3 regions of the Bacillus sp. FJAT-42376 genome follow, and region 1 is predicted to be linked to each of the others. Evidence: riboswitches for the same ligand, from Rfam matches in the RefSeq annotation. Region 1 holds a riboswitch; each other region holds the start of a gene.
What was found. Region 1 has a riboswitch for cyclic di-GMP ahead of CEF21_RS17130 (glycoside hydrolase family 191 protein). Riboswitches for the same ligand answer to the same signal wherever they lie in the genome.
Positions count from the first base shown of each region.

Region 2: another riboswitch for cyclic di-GMP. It lies ahead of CEF21_RS19685 (NPCBM/NEW2 domain-containing protein); the one in region 1 lies ahead of CEF21_RS17130 (glycoside hydrolase family 191 protein).
Region 3: another riboswitch for cyclic di-GMP. It lies ahead of CEF21_RS15005 (anti-repressor SinI family protein); the one in region 1 lies ahead of CEF21_RS17130 (glycoside hydrolase family 191 protein).

Region 1 is NZ_CP033906.1:3,422,843-3,427,057, reverse strand. Features, by position in the region: gene CEF21_RS17135 (PTS fructose transporter subunit IIABC) at 1-1,064, shown strand, start outside; gene CEF21_RS17130 (glycoside hydrolase family 191 protein) at 1,568-2,455, opposite strand; cyclic di-GMP riboswitch class I at 2,491-2,581, opposite strand; gene CEF21_RS17125 (nucleotidyl cyclase domain-containing protein) at 2,647-3,873, shown strand; gene CEF21_RS17120 (hypothetical protein) at 3,870-4,215, shown strand, end outside.
Region 2 is NZ_CP033906.1:3,910,684-3,914,898, forward strand. Features, by position in the region: gene CEF21_RS19675 (nucleoside deaminase) at 1-57, shown strand, start outside; gene CEF21_RS19680 (hypothetical protein) at 125-1,417, opposite strand; gene CEF21_RS19685 (NPCBM/NEW2 domain-containing protein) at 1,944-2,795, opposite strand; cyclic di-GMP riboswitch class I at 2,868-2,954, opposite strand; gene istA (IS21 family transposase) at 3,451-4,215, shown strand, end outside.
Region 3 is NZ_CP033906.1:2,982,919-2,987,133, forward strand. Features, by position in the region: gene CEF21_RS14995 (DEAD/DEAH box helicase) at 1-586, shown strand, start outside; gene CEF21_RS15000 (YqhG family protein) at 598-1,392, shown strand; cyclic di-GMP riboswitch class I at 1,548-1,639, shown strand; gene CEF21_RS15005 (anti-repressor SinI family protein) at 1,669-1,803, shown strand; gene CEF21_RS15010 (helix-turn-helix domain-containing protein) at 1,897-2,232, shown strand; gene sipW (signal peptidase I SipW) at 2,267-2,812, opposite strand; gene CEF21_RS15020 (hypothetical protein) at 2,809-3,489, opposite strand; gene CEF21_RS15025 (CalY family protein) at 3,620-4,215, opposite strand, start outside.

The DNA.
Region 1 (4,215 bases):
AGGGGAGCCAGGGAGAAAGCGGAGATGGCCGAAAGGAAAAAGGGCAGAGAACAGGATTTTATAAGCATTTAATGAATGGTGTATCAAATATGCTTCCGTTTGTGGTCGGGGGCGGTATCCTCATCGCTATTTCCTTTATGTTCGGGATTAAATCTGCAGACCCCAATGATCCGAGCTACAATCAAATTGCTTATGTATTAAATACCATCGGCGGCGGAACTGCTTTTAAACTGATGATTCCCATTCTGGCAGGCTTTATTGCGATGAGTATTGCAGACAGGCCGGGCTTTGCACCCGGTGCAGTCGGCGGCCTGCTGGCATCAACAGGGGATGCTGGCTTCCTTGGAGGTTTGATTGCCGGTTTCCTGGCAGGCTATATTGTTCTTTTCCTGAAAAAGGCGTTCAGCCGTTTGCCGCAATCCCTTGAAGGCATCAAACCGGTATTGCTTTATCCTTTATTCGGTATCCTGTTTACAGGAGTCATCATGCTGGTCATTGTTATCCCGCCAGCAAAAGCATTAATGGATTTGCTGAACGGCTGGCTCATGGGAATGGGCACAGGGAACCTTGTACTGCTGGGCTTAATTCTTGGAGGAATGATGGCCGTCGATATGGGAGGACCGCTGAACAAAGCAGCTTATACATTCGGTCTTGCCATGATTGATGCAGGAAACTTCGCTCCTCATGCTGCCATAATGGCAGGGGGAATGGTACCGCCACTCGGAATGGCACTGGCTACAACCTTCTTTAAATACAAGTTTACGAAACAAGAAAGAGAAGCGGGGAAAACGGCTTACATTATGGGGGCAACCTTTATAACAGAAGGGGCAATTCCATTTGCTGCCGCGGATCCGGGAAGGGTCATTCCAGCATCCGTCATTGGTGCAGCGACAGCAGGCGCCCTATCTATGCTCTTCAATATCAAACTGCCGGCACCTCACGGCGGAGCATTTGTAATCCCGGTAGTAGACGGGAATCCATTCTTATATATTTTAGCGATATTGATAGGATCGATTATCACGGCCCTTATCGTCGGATTCTGGAAAAGGCCTGTGAAGATATAAAAGAGAGACTGCGGATTTTACCGCAGTCTTTTTTCTATGAGCTCTCGCAAACAAATGGGCAGAAGGGGAAAGGGAGGTGCTTCACGGCGAAGCTGAAAGCCCTGAGTAAAACAGTCATTATTCAGGAAGAAGCTCTGTTAAACCGGATGATGAAAGCCTGCAGGCAAGTGTGTCCGCTGGCTCCAGTGATCAGGTTAATAGAACCCAATAGGAGTAAAGAGTGTATAACCTATCGTAAAATAAAGCCTACTTTTGACATGAATTCCTGTTATATAGAATAGACTAAGTGATTTGGAGTAGGTAAGATGATACAGGGGGAGAGATTTTTCCTTTAAAAAAACCAGACTGGCACATCGGCATTCGTCTGGTTTTTTTATTGGTACATCTGAAAGTTGCGAGCTTTCCTTTGCTGTGCTACAAATAATGTAAGTCCTTTTCCATAAAAGAGGATGGAGAACTACTAATTGTCGAATCTTACCTGAATTCTTTGCCCGCTATAGTAATTACCATCTGTTAAAGTCTTTAACTGCTTTGTAATGGAGGAATCCCTGCTGCTCAGAAAACCATGCACTTTTAGAGTGCTGCTCAAAAGAAACAGTAAGAACCGTGATTCCTTTCTCTTGCTGAAGCGCTTTTAATTGATCTATTTGATTTTTTGACCACTCATCTTTAGACACAACATTATGACTGAAGTTTTCCCACATGATTGCATCAACATAGTTTGCGCTTGTTGTTTTCAGAGTATCAATTCCCCAGTTTTGGATGATTCCGAGGGATGGATACATCGTTTTAACACTTTTTAAAAGCTGTTCCAGGCCTGACCGCTGTTTCGCAAGCTCAGCTGGCTGATCACTGAAATAATCATCTATGTTTCCAACTGTGTCAAAAAAGACCCCGTCCATATTTTTAGCGGCAACCTGAGCTCCAATTTCTGATAAGAGCAATTGTCTGAAATGAGGAGAACTCATATTCATCAGATAGGAATCCCATTGCTGAATATAGTATTTTTGAGTGGATTGCTGATAAAAATCTTCCGGTGTAAGCTTCTGCATGAATGCAGTGTTCCAGTTATCGGCTTCCATTGAGTTGATATAGCCGAAAACTTTTGTACCTTGTTTCTTAATCGTTTCAATTTGGGTTTTGGTGTAAAGAAGGGGCTCTATTATGACGAGGTCATAGGCCTGCATCTTTTTGATAATCGATGGGGTAGGAGCATCGTAGAAAATTTTGTAGGTTTTCACGTTTTTTAAAACTCCTGTGGAATTTGCAGCGTTTTGGACAGAAGCAGCGGGAGATGTAGCTGTCGTAAGGGCAGAGGCAGCGGGAGATAAAGAAATAAAACTGGATACAGCAAAAAAAGCCAATACAAAAAATCTGATTACATTATTCATTTGTAATCCCTCCGTTTTTTAACGAGGGATGGTAGCTTCGCAGGCTGGCGATCGGTATTTCCGATTGGAAATCGACGACCCATGCCTTTGCGTCCTTGCTTTTCAGCAAGTTTGCCCATCACCTTTTGTCCTAATCATATCAGCCTATTTTTCTGAACTCAACTAATTTTTTTGTGAAAGCAGTGATTCATATGATCTACAAACAATCCAATATTATATTAAAATTGGCTGAGTCATTCGGATTATCTTTTGCCAATCTCTTTTTTCTTCACTTTTTTTCAGAAAATATTCCGATGTTGAGCGAGGTCTTATGGTCTGCAGCTATCGTCCTTATTTCACTAAGATATGGTATTTATTTTGGGATTGTTCCTTTTTGTTCCGCCGTTTTTTCTTCCATTGCATTTGAAATCGGCAATGGAGGCGATCTCTATCTTTATCTCACAGATTTATCCAATATGCTGGTCATTTCGCTATTCTTCTTTCTGCTCCTTTTCACGGGGCTATCACGAAACTCTCAACAAGAACGTTATTTTGATATAACAAATGGGTATGAGGAAATTCTTGAGGAAAAAAAGATTTTAGAAGAGACTCTGGATGAAGCATTAAATATAAACGAGACGTATAGAAAGCGATTTTTAGAGTCAGAGGATCAATATGCGGACATGTACGAGATGATTACGGCACTTAATTCTACTGATTCAGATACGATCTTTAATGAAATGGTCCGTATCGTTAACCAAAGGTTTACGAGCAGGCAGCTTTGTTTGTACCTGATATCCAGTCAAGGAGATTCAATCCGCTCAAAAATTAACACAAATCAAGAGGGCAGGCTCAAGTCAGATTATTGGCTTGATGAGGTCCCATCTTTAATAGGCAAAGTAATAAAAGGGCAAGAGCATGTAATGTTCAGATCAAGGGAGGACGATGAAGCGTCTCCGGCTGCGGCAGGCCCTGTGTTTGTTTACGGGGAAATGAGATATATTCTCGCACTTGATGGAATTGATCTCAATGCCTGTACTTCCCAGCATATTCAATGGCTCGACTGGTGCCTGAAATGGATGGGAAGCCGGTTAAGTTTTGCCTATACATATGAAAGGGAAAAAAATGAGCATCAGCGATATCCGGGAACCGGTATTTATCAGCTCGCTTCCTTTTTTAAACGGTTTAATGCAGAACTTGAACGCGCGGAAAAAATCGGTCAGCCTTTTGTTATTTTTGAATTAAAAACAGACCGTCTGATGATCAGTGAAATCGATCTCCTGATGAAAAAGCAGCTAAGGGAACTGGATTCAGCCGGATGGGATGAGGAGGCAGGAATTCTCTATGTTCTTTTGCCGGGAGTTGATCCGGCCAATGAGCCGGCAGTCAGGGAAAGACTCCAGAATGCTATACGGAAAGAGGTGGCTTCTATTACATGATGATCTTATTAGGTGCCGGATCTGTTATCGGGTGTGCCGTATCTTTTGCTGCTGCCCGTTTTTATTTTGCCGGAAAAGTGGAGAAGGATCAGCATGGTCTGCTTATGCTCTGGGTCATGCTTTCTCTGCTTCTCCCGTTCATTGGTTTTATATTCGGCTTTATTTTGCTGCGCCTCTTTGTGAAGAATCAGGATGGGTCATTCATGGATGAATACTCGAGCTATATTCAGAACAAGGTCTATAATTTTGAAAATTTAAGAGAGACGCTTAACCAGGACCGCCAATTGCTTTCCGCAAGCGGTTATTCCTCTGGAAACGGGTGGATGATGAAAAGCCTGCTTT
Region 2 (4,215 bases), 490 kb from region 1:
GGATTGGATCCTTATAAGCAATGGAATGAGATACACGGAACGGTGCATGCCACATGACCAAATTAGGAACGGATAGACATCATGCTTAAAAGGCCCGAATTATTTCGGGCTACTTTAGCTGATCTTAAGCGTGTTCAATTGATTTGAAAGTATCAGGTGTTAAATACGGATCTTCCACAATATTTTCCATACCTTTTAACAGCAGCCAGTCCAAGTACATAAGTAAGCGATCTAATTGGGCTAAGAGTTCGGATTCGGTTGTGAAAGAAAATGATTCTTCACCCCCTGGCGATATATTCAATTTGAGTTCTTTCCTCCATCGATCTAGAATCGTTGAGAGTTCGAATACTTCCCCTTTATAACGAATGAAAGCTCTGATGATTGCCAGTCCAGACATATGTTCTATTACAATAATGGAATCGCCCGATTCATATTGTATTTCTCCCCCATGTACAATATCGGGACTAAACTTCGTCCTGGAATATCCTTTTTTTTTAAGAAAAGAATCACATCTGCTTTTATATAAATTGTCTACGTTCCCAATCGTTATTTGATGATTACTAAGATATTCTTCCATTCTTTTAATAAAGAGGTAGCCTTCTCTTTCCAAGAGATGACTAAGTTCTTTTTTGTTTTTGTATTCTATGATTAAATGAAGCTTTTTTTTAATCAATTCTCTTCCCGTTTCTTCGCTTGAATTTGGAGTTCTGAATCCAATTCTCAATGTATTTTTTTCACACACATCATAAAATGCTGTATATTTAAAATTTTCTTTGTATTTATTTAAATAGACCATATAGTCATTTGACAGTTCAGGATCTAGATGAAAACCTAATTCATCTAAATTTTCTTTAAATAAACTCAAAACATGATCGTAAAAACTAGATTTCTTTTGATTGGAACTAATTATTTTTATATTTTCTTCTTCAAGCATTGTACTGCCCCATTCACTAAGTGAGGTGTAACAAATTCCATCCACTTTCTCAAAGTCAAATGCTTCTTTAAATAGATCGGCAAGGAAAAACTCTTGCCCCACCGGGTCCCCGTTCAGGATCTCCATCATTTTTTGGTATGAAGCCTGTTTATACGCTATGTTTTGAAGAGTTTCCAGCCCTTCTTGAATATCTTTTACTTCAATTTCTTCAAAAGTTAAGGTTAATTCTGACATCATTTTTCCGCTTTTATAAAGACGGAACCCCCAAAAAAAGTCTTCCGCATATTCATAACAAAAAGCATACGTATCCAGTTTCTTTGATAGCGACTTTGCCAAAACATCCAATTCTTCCAGATTAAATACTGCTCCCGTCCAATCAGAATTTATTGGAACTAAAAAACCAGAATAAATCTGTTTTCTGCTAGACAACTGAATTTCCTTTATTTTCTTATTAATAATGATTACGTTTGTCTGCTCGCTCACTGCAGTTCACTCCTTTCCCATGAATAAAGTTTACTATAAATAAGAAATGTAATTTATAGGAAATAAAAAATTTTGTCTATAATAACTAATCCTGCGGAAGTATCCAAAAACACAAAAAAGGAAGGAGCCTCTGGCCCTTCCTTTGATTATTTACACATATTTTACATAAAAACTAAAACCACCAAAGTATGTATTGGTGGAGACGGTGGGAGTCGAACCACCCTATCTTCAAAATACTATAACAGCAATATTTACAGTGGTTTTAGGCTAACATTAAAATTGCTTGACTACGTTTGAAAATAATTACGTTGCGGGGGCAATGTGTACAAACCTGTATGTTTACTCTGATCTTTATAGGTTTGAGGCCGAGGTTTTTCATCATTTTTTAAAAGTCATTCCAAAATATTTCTTTAATATTTTCGTTAGGACTTTTGCATATATGAAGAAAAAATTTTAATCGTCCTCTAATTAGAGGATAATCATTTGTTCCCATAATAAAAAGCACCCCGAAGGATGCTTTTTTATCTTATTTTATAATTACATTAGCAAAATTGATAACTCCATTATCTATTTGACCATCTTCACAAGTAATTTTTAGCTTTTGTACATTCGTAACATCTAAATCTACTGAAGTTGGCAGGTCATCTTTAGCTAAATCATATGAAGCAAGTAATTTTTCATCTCCATAAATTTTGAAGTGATGGGATCCCCAGTTACTTCCATCCGCAAATCCTAGGAGACCTGTAATATGAGTATATTGTTTGTTTAAATTAAATACCATATATTCATCAATACCTGACCAGAACATACTATAACCTTTATTATAAGTTTTACCACCCATAGTCATTTCTTTATTTAATGAGGGTTCATATGTATAATTAAAAGGACTTATTACATCTGACATATATGTTGTGCCATTAGGATCAGTTCCTAAAAATACAGTATCGCTTTTTTTGTTATAAGAAGAATGGCTATTTATTAGATTTGCCATAAGATCGATTGGAGCATATCTAACACCTTTGAAACTTAATAATGCTGGGACAGAAGTTTTTCCATATTCATATGTTCCACTATGGACAAAACCTTGATACGCTAGTTTTGAACTTAAAGGAGTACCTGCATTTGCTTTGTATTTGCTAATATCCTTATCCTTTTGAGATATTTGAGATTTTAAGCTACCAACTTGCGTTTTATAGCTATTAATTTGTTTGTCTTTAGCAGCCAAAAGCTTTTTATTTGACGCAATTGTAGCCTGCAAAGATTTAATTTGCTTCTGCAAAGCAGAAACCGATACACTTGCTTCTGTTACATTTGTGGAAAAGAGTGTACCAATTACAAAAGCAAGTGCTAATAAAAATACCAGACTTCTTTTTCTCATTTACTGATCCCCCAGATTTTGAAATTTGGAAAACAAAAATAGACATATCGATTCCCGAATGTCTTTATACAGTCCGGTAGCTGGCTGGCATAATCATCTCTGACTTTAGCCCCTAAAGCTTTGCGTCCCAACCTTTCAATTGGTTTGCCTTTTTCAATCTTTATTCTATGGTTAGATTTTCCAAGTTTTATTATACAAGGGTATATTTCCTAATGCAACATAATTTAGTATATTATTCCTAAAAAGTAGTTATTCAGACATATTTATCGAGTAGGAAGGAGTGATTAACTCCCGACCTCTCACACCACCGTACGTACGGATCCGTATACGGCGGTTCAATTTTATTCTAGGCATTTACTTTCATATAGTGTTTCATTCCAGAGACTAGCCAGAATGCGGCTAGTCTTTTGTTTGTAATGGTTGTGGTTAATATCCACGAGTAAGCCGTGCGGGCCACCCCTTTGCTTGTGTGGCTGTTTTTGTATGCCTGATTACGGCTCATCCCCAGCTTGATTAAGTTCTTGCGGCGGTTTTTAGCTGTCTTCCACTTTTTCCAGATGCACATAGAAATGCTAATTTAAATATGTACAATCTTGCTTGAATAAAGATGTACAAAGCTGATCAATCATTTCATACTGTTTTAGAGGTGATTGATGTGTATCTGGCGCTTACGGTGGACACAGAATTTGAGATTACGAGTCTAAGAGACTTACCAAAATTCAAACAACTAATGGAGCATTTAAAAATGAAAATCAATAAGAGTAAACTGGCAGAAGAACTGGGTGTAGATCGCCGGACAGTGGATAAGTATCTGAATGGATTCATTCCAAAAAGAAAAAGAGAAAAGGCTTCTAAGATCGACAAGTTCTATCAAGTAATTGCGGCTCTCTTGTCAGAGGATTCCAAACAGGTTTTTTATTATCGCCGAGTCCTATGGCAATACCTGAAAGACAACCATGAGCTGGACTGTTCCACCTCAGCCTTTCGAGCTTACATCGCACGAACTCCAGAATTCAAAGCTTACTTTGAAGAGGCGAAGCGTCTTCCCTCTCCCAAAGGAACCGTCCGTTTCGAGACGCCGCCCGGCAAGCAGGCACAGCTTGACTGGAAAGAAAACATCCGTTTTGAAACAAAAGATGGAGAACAGGTGGAAATCAATGTAGCCGTCCTCCTCCTCTCCTATTCGAGATTCCGTACCTTTTACTTAAGTATATCCAAGTCTCAAAGTGTCCTTCTTTCCTTTCTGACAGAAACATTTGAAGCATTTGGAGGGGTGCCGAAGGAACTCGTGACGGATAACATGAAAACCGTGATGGATGAAGCGTGCACGGACTTCTTTTCAGGAAAAGTAAATACAAAATTTGACCAGTACGCCAAAGACATCGGCTTCAAAGTCAGACCATGCGTGGCTGGCCGGCCA
Region 3 (4,215 bases), 440 kb from region 1:
TATCCAGAAAATCAATGATAAAGTCATTATCTTCACTGAGTATCGGGCCACCCAAATGTACCTGCAATGGTATTTAAAGCAGCACGGAATTTCTTCAGTGCCTTTTCGTGGCGGATTCAAGCGCGGAAAAAAGGATTGGATGAAGGATTTGTTTAAAGGAAACATTCAAGTTCTGATTGCCACAGAGGCCGGGGGGGAAGGAATTAACCTTCAATTCTGCAATCAGATCATTAATTACGATCTGCCATGGAATCCAATGAGGCTCGAACAGCGTATTGGACGGATTCATCGCCTTGGCCAGGAACGGGATGTTCATATTTATAATCTGTCAACAAGAAATACCGTTGAAGAACATATTCTTAAGCTTTTGTATGAGAAAATCAATCTCTTTGAAAAAGTCATCGGACAGCTCGATGAGATTTTGACACGTTTGGAAATTACAAATTTCGAAGAGCACCTTCAGGACATCCTGTTCCATTCCTCAACAGAAGGCGAAATGAAAATCAAAATGGAAAACCTTACTTCCATCCTCGATTTCGGGCAGCAGGAAACGGAAGAAAAAAAAGTGTCAGGTGACATCCTTTAAGGAGGAAAATGATGAACCAGCAGGAAATTCATACACTGCTTGAACGCTTCTTTCGGGCGAACCAGTGCGATATATCCAAAAAAACACCTGGCGCTTTAGCCATCCAGCTGACAGTCGATCTGGACAAAGAACTGATGAACCGCCCTTTTTACTGGCATTACCTTGAAAAAACCGGGGGCGAGCCGAATCCAATGAGTCTTACGCTGCTCACAGATAAGGACGAAGTCTCAGAAGAGCAGAAAACAGAATTCATCCACTTTGGATCGCCGAGGCTCCATCAAATATTTGGCTCAGCGCGTAAGCTGGGAGCATTTGCGCGTATGTATGAGGATTCATTTATGGAGGGAACACAGCAGCCGCTCCATCCATGGCTTGGAATGAATATGACGGTTTCCTATCAGTGCGATATGAAAAAAGACTTTATCTACTCTATCGGTCTCCATTTAATAAGCGGAACGATGGTCGAGAATTTTCAGGAAAGATTGAATCAGCTTCAGCTTACTCCTAAAATACCGGACTTCCGCTTTACCCTCTCGCCGTTAATTCTGCCCAAAAGCGGAATGACGAGAATCAGGCAGTACATCGAGAGAAAAATAGCAGAGGATTCTCATGAGTGGGCAGAAGAATCGAGGCAGAGATGGAACGCCGATTTAATGCTCCTCCATCATTTCTATGAAGATATGGAGGAAAAACCGGAAGTTTATGAACTCGAAAAAGGCGCATTGAAGGACCTTTATGAACCGAACATCCATATTTCTGTTAATAACGGGGGTATTTTTTACCTGAATCCGCAAACGATTTTTTAATTATATCGGCAGAAAAATCAAAAATTTTAATATATTTTTCCAATTCGACATGATTCAGCACCATTTTTTCTTTTTCCAATCTATAATCATGGTACAAAGGTTCCTTCCGCTGATCGTGACTTTAGTATGACGTCCGCGGAAAGGATGCCGATTCTGTCAGATAAAGGCAAACCTGTTGAAAGGCAGGGACGCAAAATCACGGGTCTTAGGTTGCCGGCCAGGCAATGATGATCGCCGGATTGCCTGAAATACATACGTATTTTAGGAGGAAAAAGGATGGAGAAGGTACTCGTAAAAGAAGAATTGGATGTAGAATGGAAAGAATTGATCCTCGCTGCACTGGACATGGGAATCAGCAAAGAAGATATCCGCTATTTCCTTCAAAATAAGCAGGCAGAAAGAGAGAAATAACCAAATTTTGTCGAAAAAATTTTGTCGATTTTGTTCGATTTATCGAAATGATCCCTTCGTTATATGCTATAATATCGATGGGAAGGTGATGTTATGATTGGGGAACGCATACGCAAATATCGCAAAGAAAAAAATCTATCTCTATCTGAACTAGCAGACCGGGCAGGCGTAGCTAAATCATACCTAAGTTCGATTGAACGAAATCTGCAATCCAATCCATCTGTACAATTTTTGGAAAAGGTTTCATCCGTGCTTGGCATCTCTGTTAATACCCTGTTAAACGGCAACACAGAAGATGCTTATGCAAATCAGCTGGATCAGGACTGGGCATCACTTGTAAAAGAAGCTATGCAATCAGGCGTAACGAAAGATCAATTTAGAGAATTTCTGGAATTTAATAAATGGCGGATGCATCAGCCAAAAAAATAAAACGGCCGGACAGATGTCCAGACCGTTTTATTTTTTATGAAGCTGTTTTTTTATGATTCTCCTCGATTTTTAAAATCGCCTGCCAAATGGTGGAGATAGAATAAATAATCAGTAATATGCCAGGTATGATAGCAAACAGCGCACGGCCCTCTTTTGTTTGGGCATAGCTGCTGATGTAGCCTGCATAAGGAATCGTCACACCTGTGTATTCAGCTACCACATTCGAAGAGAGTACAGGGGCTGAATCCTCCGACTCGTTATGATCCCCCTTCGTCCGATACACTGCCTGTCCCCGGCTTACGGTTTTTTCCGTAATTCTGTGAGTTGCGAGGTCATATTCATTCATCCAGAATGTGATGACATCATCCTTTTTAAACCTGTTCATATCTCCTCCGGTCTTTACTGCTATAACTGAACCGGTCTGGATCCCCGGTTCCATTGATCCGGAAAGAACGGTTTTAAATTGATAACCAAAAACTTGAGGCTCGCCGCCGGAAGCCTTTGAAGAGAAAACCGCGATGGCAAGACTGATCAGAATAAAAAACAGCAGCAAGGTGAACGCTCTGCTTACAATCTTCAATTTCTCTCCTCCTTTTCTTCTGAAATCGGAGGATTCGTTTGCAGAACTTCGGATTCATTCTTTTCATCAGAGTTCGCGGCAGGCAAATCGTTCTCAGGTTTTGGTTTCTCTTCGAGGTCAGGCTTGTCCGCATTCTCTTTGTTCGTTTCTTTAGAAGGAACTTTTGAATCGGGTTTCTTTTTTTCTTCCTTTTTTGGAGGCGGACATTCAGCTACCGTAACTTTTTCACTCTCTGTCCGGACCGTTTCATTCATTCCCTGAAAGCCAGGGCGCTGATCGGCTTCTGCATAATACACTCCAGCCTTATCCGTTCGAATAGAAAGATGTCCTGTCTCATTCTCCCCAATGATTGAAAGGGAGCCCTCTTCTGCAAGCTCGCCATCTTTAAAAATTCGATAGCCTGTAGAACCAATCATTCCGAATCCTGAATTTCTGATTGAAAACGTAAGATTTACGGGACTGCAGTTTGTCTTCGGCTCTGTTTCACCTGCTTTTTCAAAGCTGAGTTTGCTTCCATCCCACCAGGAACCTAATTGAATTCCTATTTCCTGCTCGGCTTTCGCATGAAAATAGGCTTGAACGGGCGTCACGGATAAAGTCAATATTAGCAAAACCGCACAAACAAACACCGCAGTCTGAAGCAGCTTATTTGCCTTTTTCATTTTCTTTCTGCTCATCAATCTTCATCCCCCGTTCGATATGTATGAATTCCCAAGATGCAAAAACCGATAAAGTGAGGCAGGGAGCAGCACAGCCACTTACCTGCTGTACTGCTCCCTCTCTATACACTATCGGAACCGATTGAAATTATAGCTCCTGTCCCTCACCCTGGCGTCCATCAAATGTCCATTTCAGCTGCAGAGAATCTCCCTGGAATTGGTTTTGATCTTCACCATTGTCAACAAACTCAAATTGTACGAACAAATCATCGGTTGTACCGGCTTTCAGTCCTTTTTTCTTTTCAAAAAGCGGGGTAAACACATTGCTAGCTACAGCATTTGGATCCATATCCTTCAGCTCTTCAAGCGTTGTACTGTAAATAACGTCATTCAGCTTGTCCGCATTATAAAGGAAATTCACTTTAATATGGCTGCCGAGATCCTCTGTATTTGCAGGCTCGCCCTCTTTATTCGCTACCGTATATTCGGTTGTTAAAAGAACTTTTTTAATATCAACCGTTCCATCATTTTTCAGTTTAAAGGTTCGTGTCATCCAATCTCCGGGCTTCATGTCCTTCACATTCACAACCTCAGTAGGAACCGCATTCAAATCAAGCGTTCCCGCCGCAAAAGAGCTCGCCGCTTCTGCTTTGTCATTGAAATAGGCATAAGTTCCCCCGCCGACCAGTGATAATCCGAGCGCTGCAGATGCAATACCCAACCCTAATTTTGTCTTGATCCCCA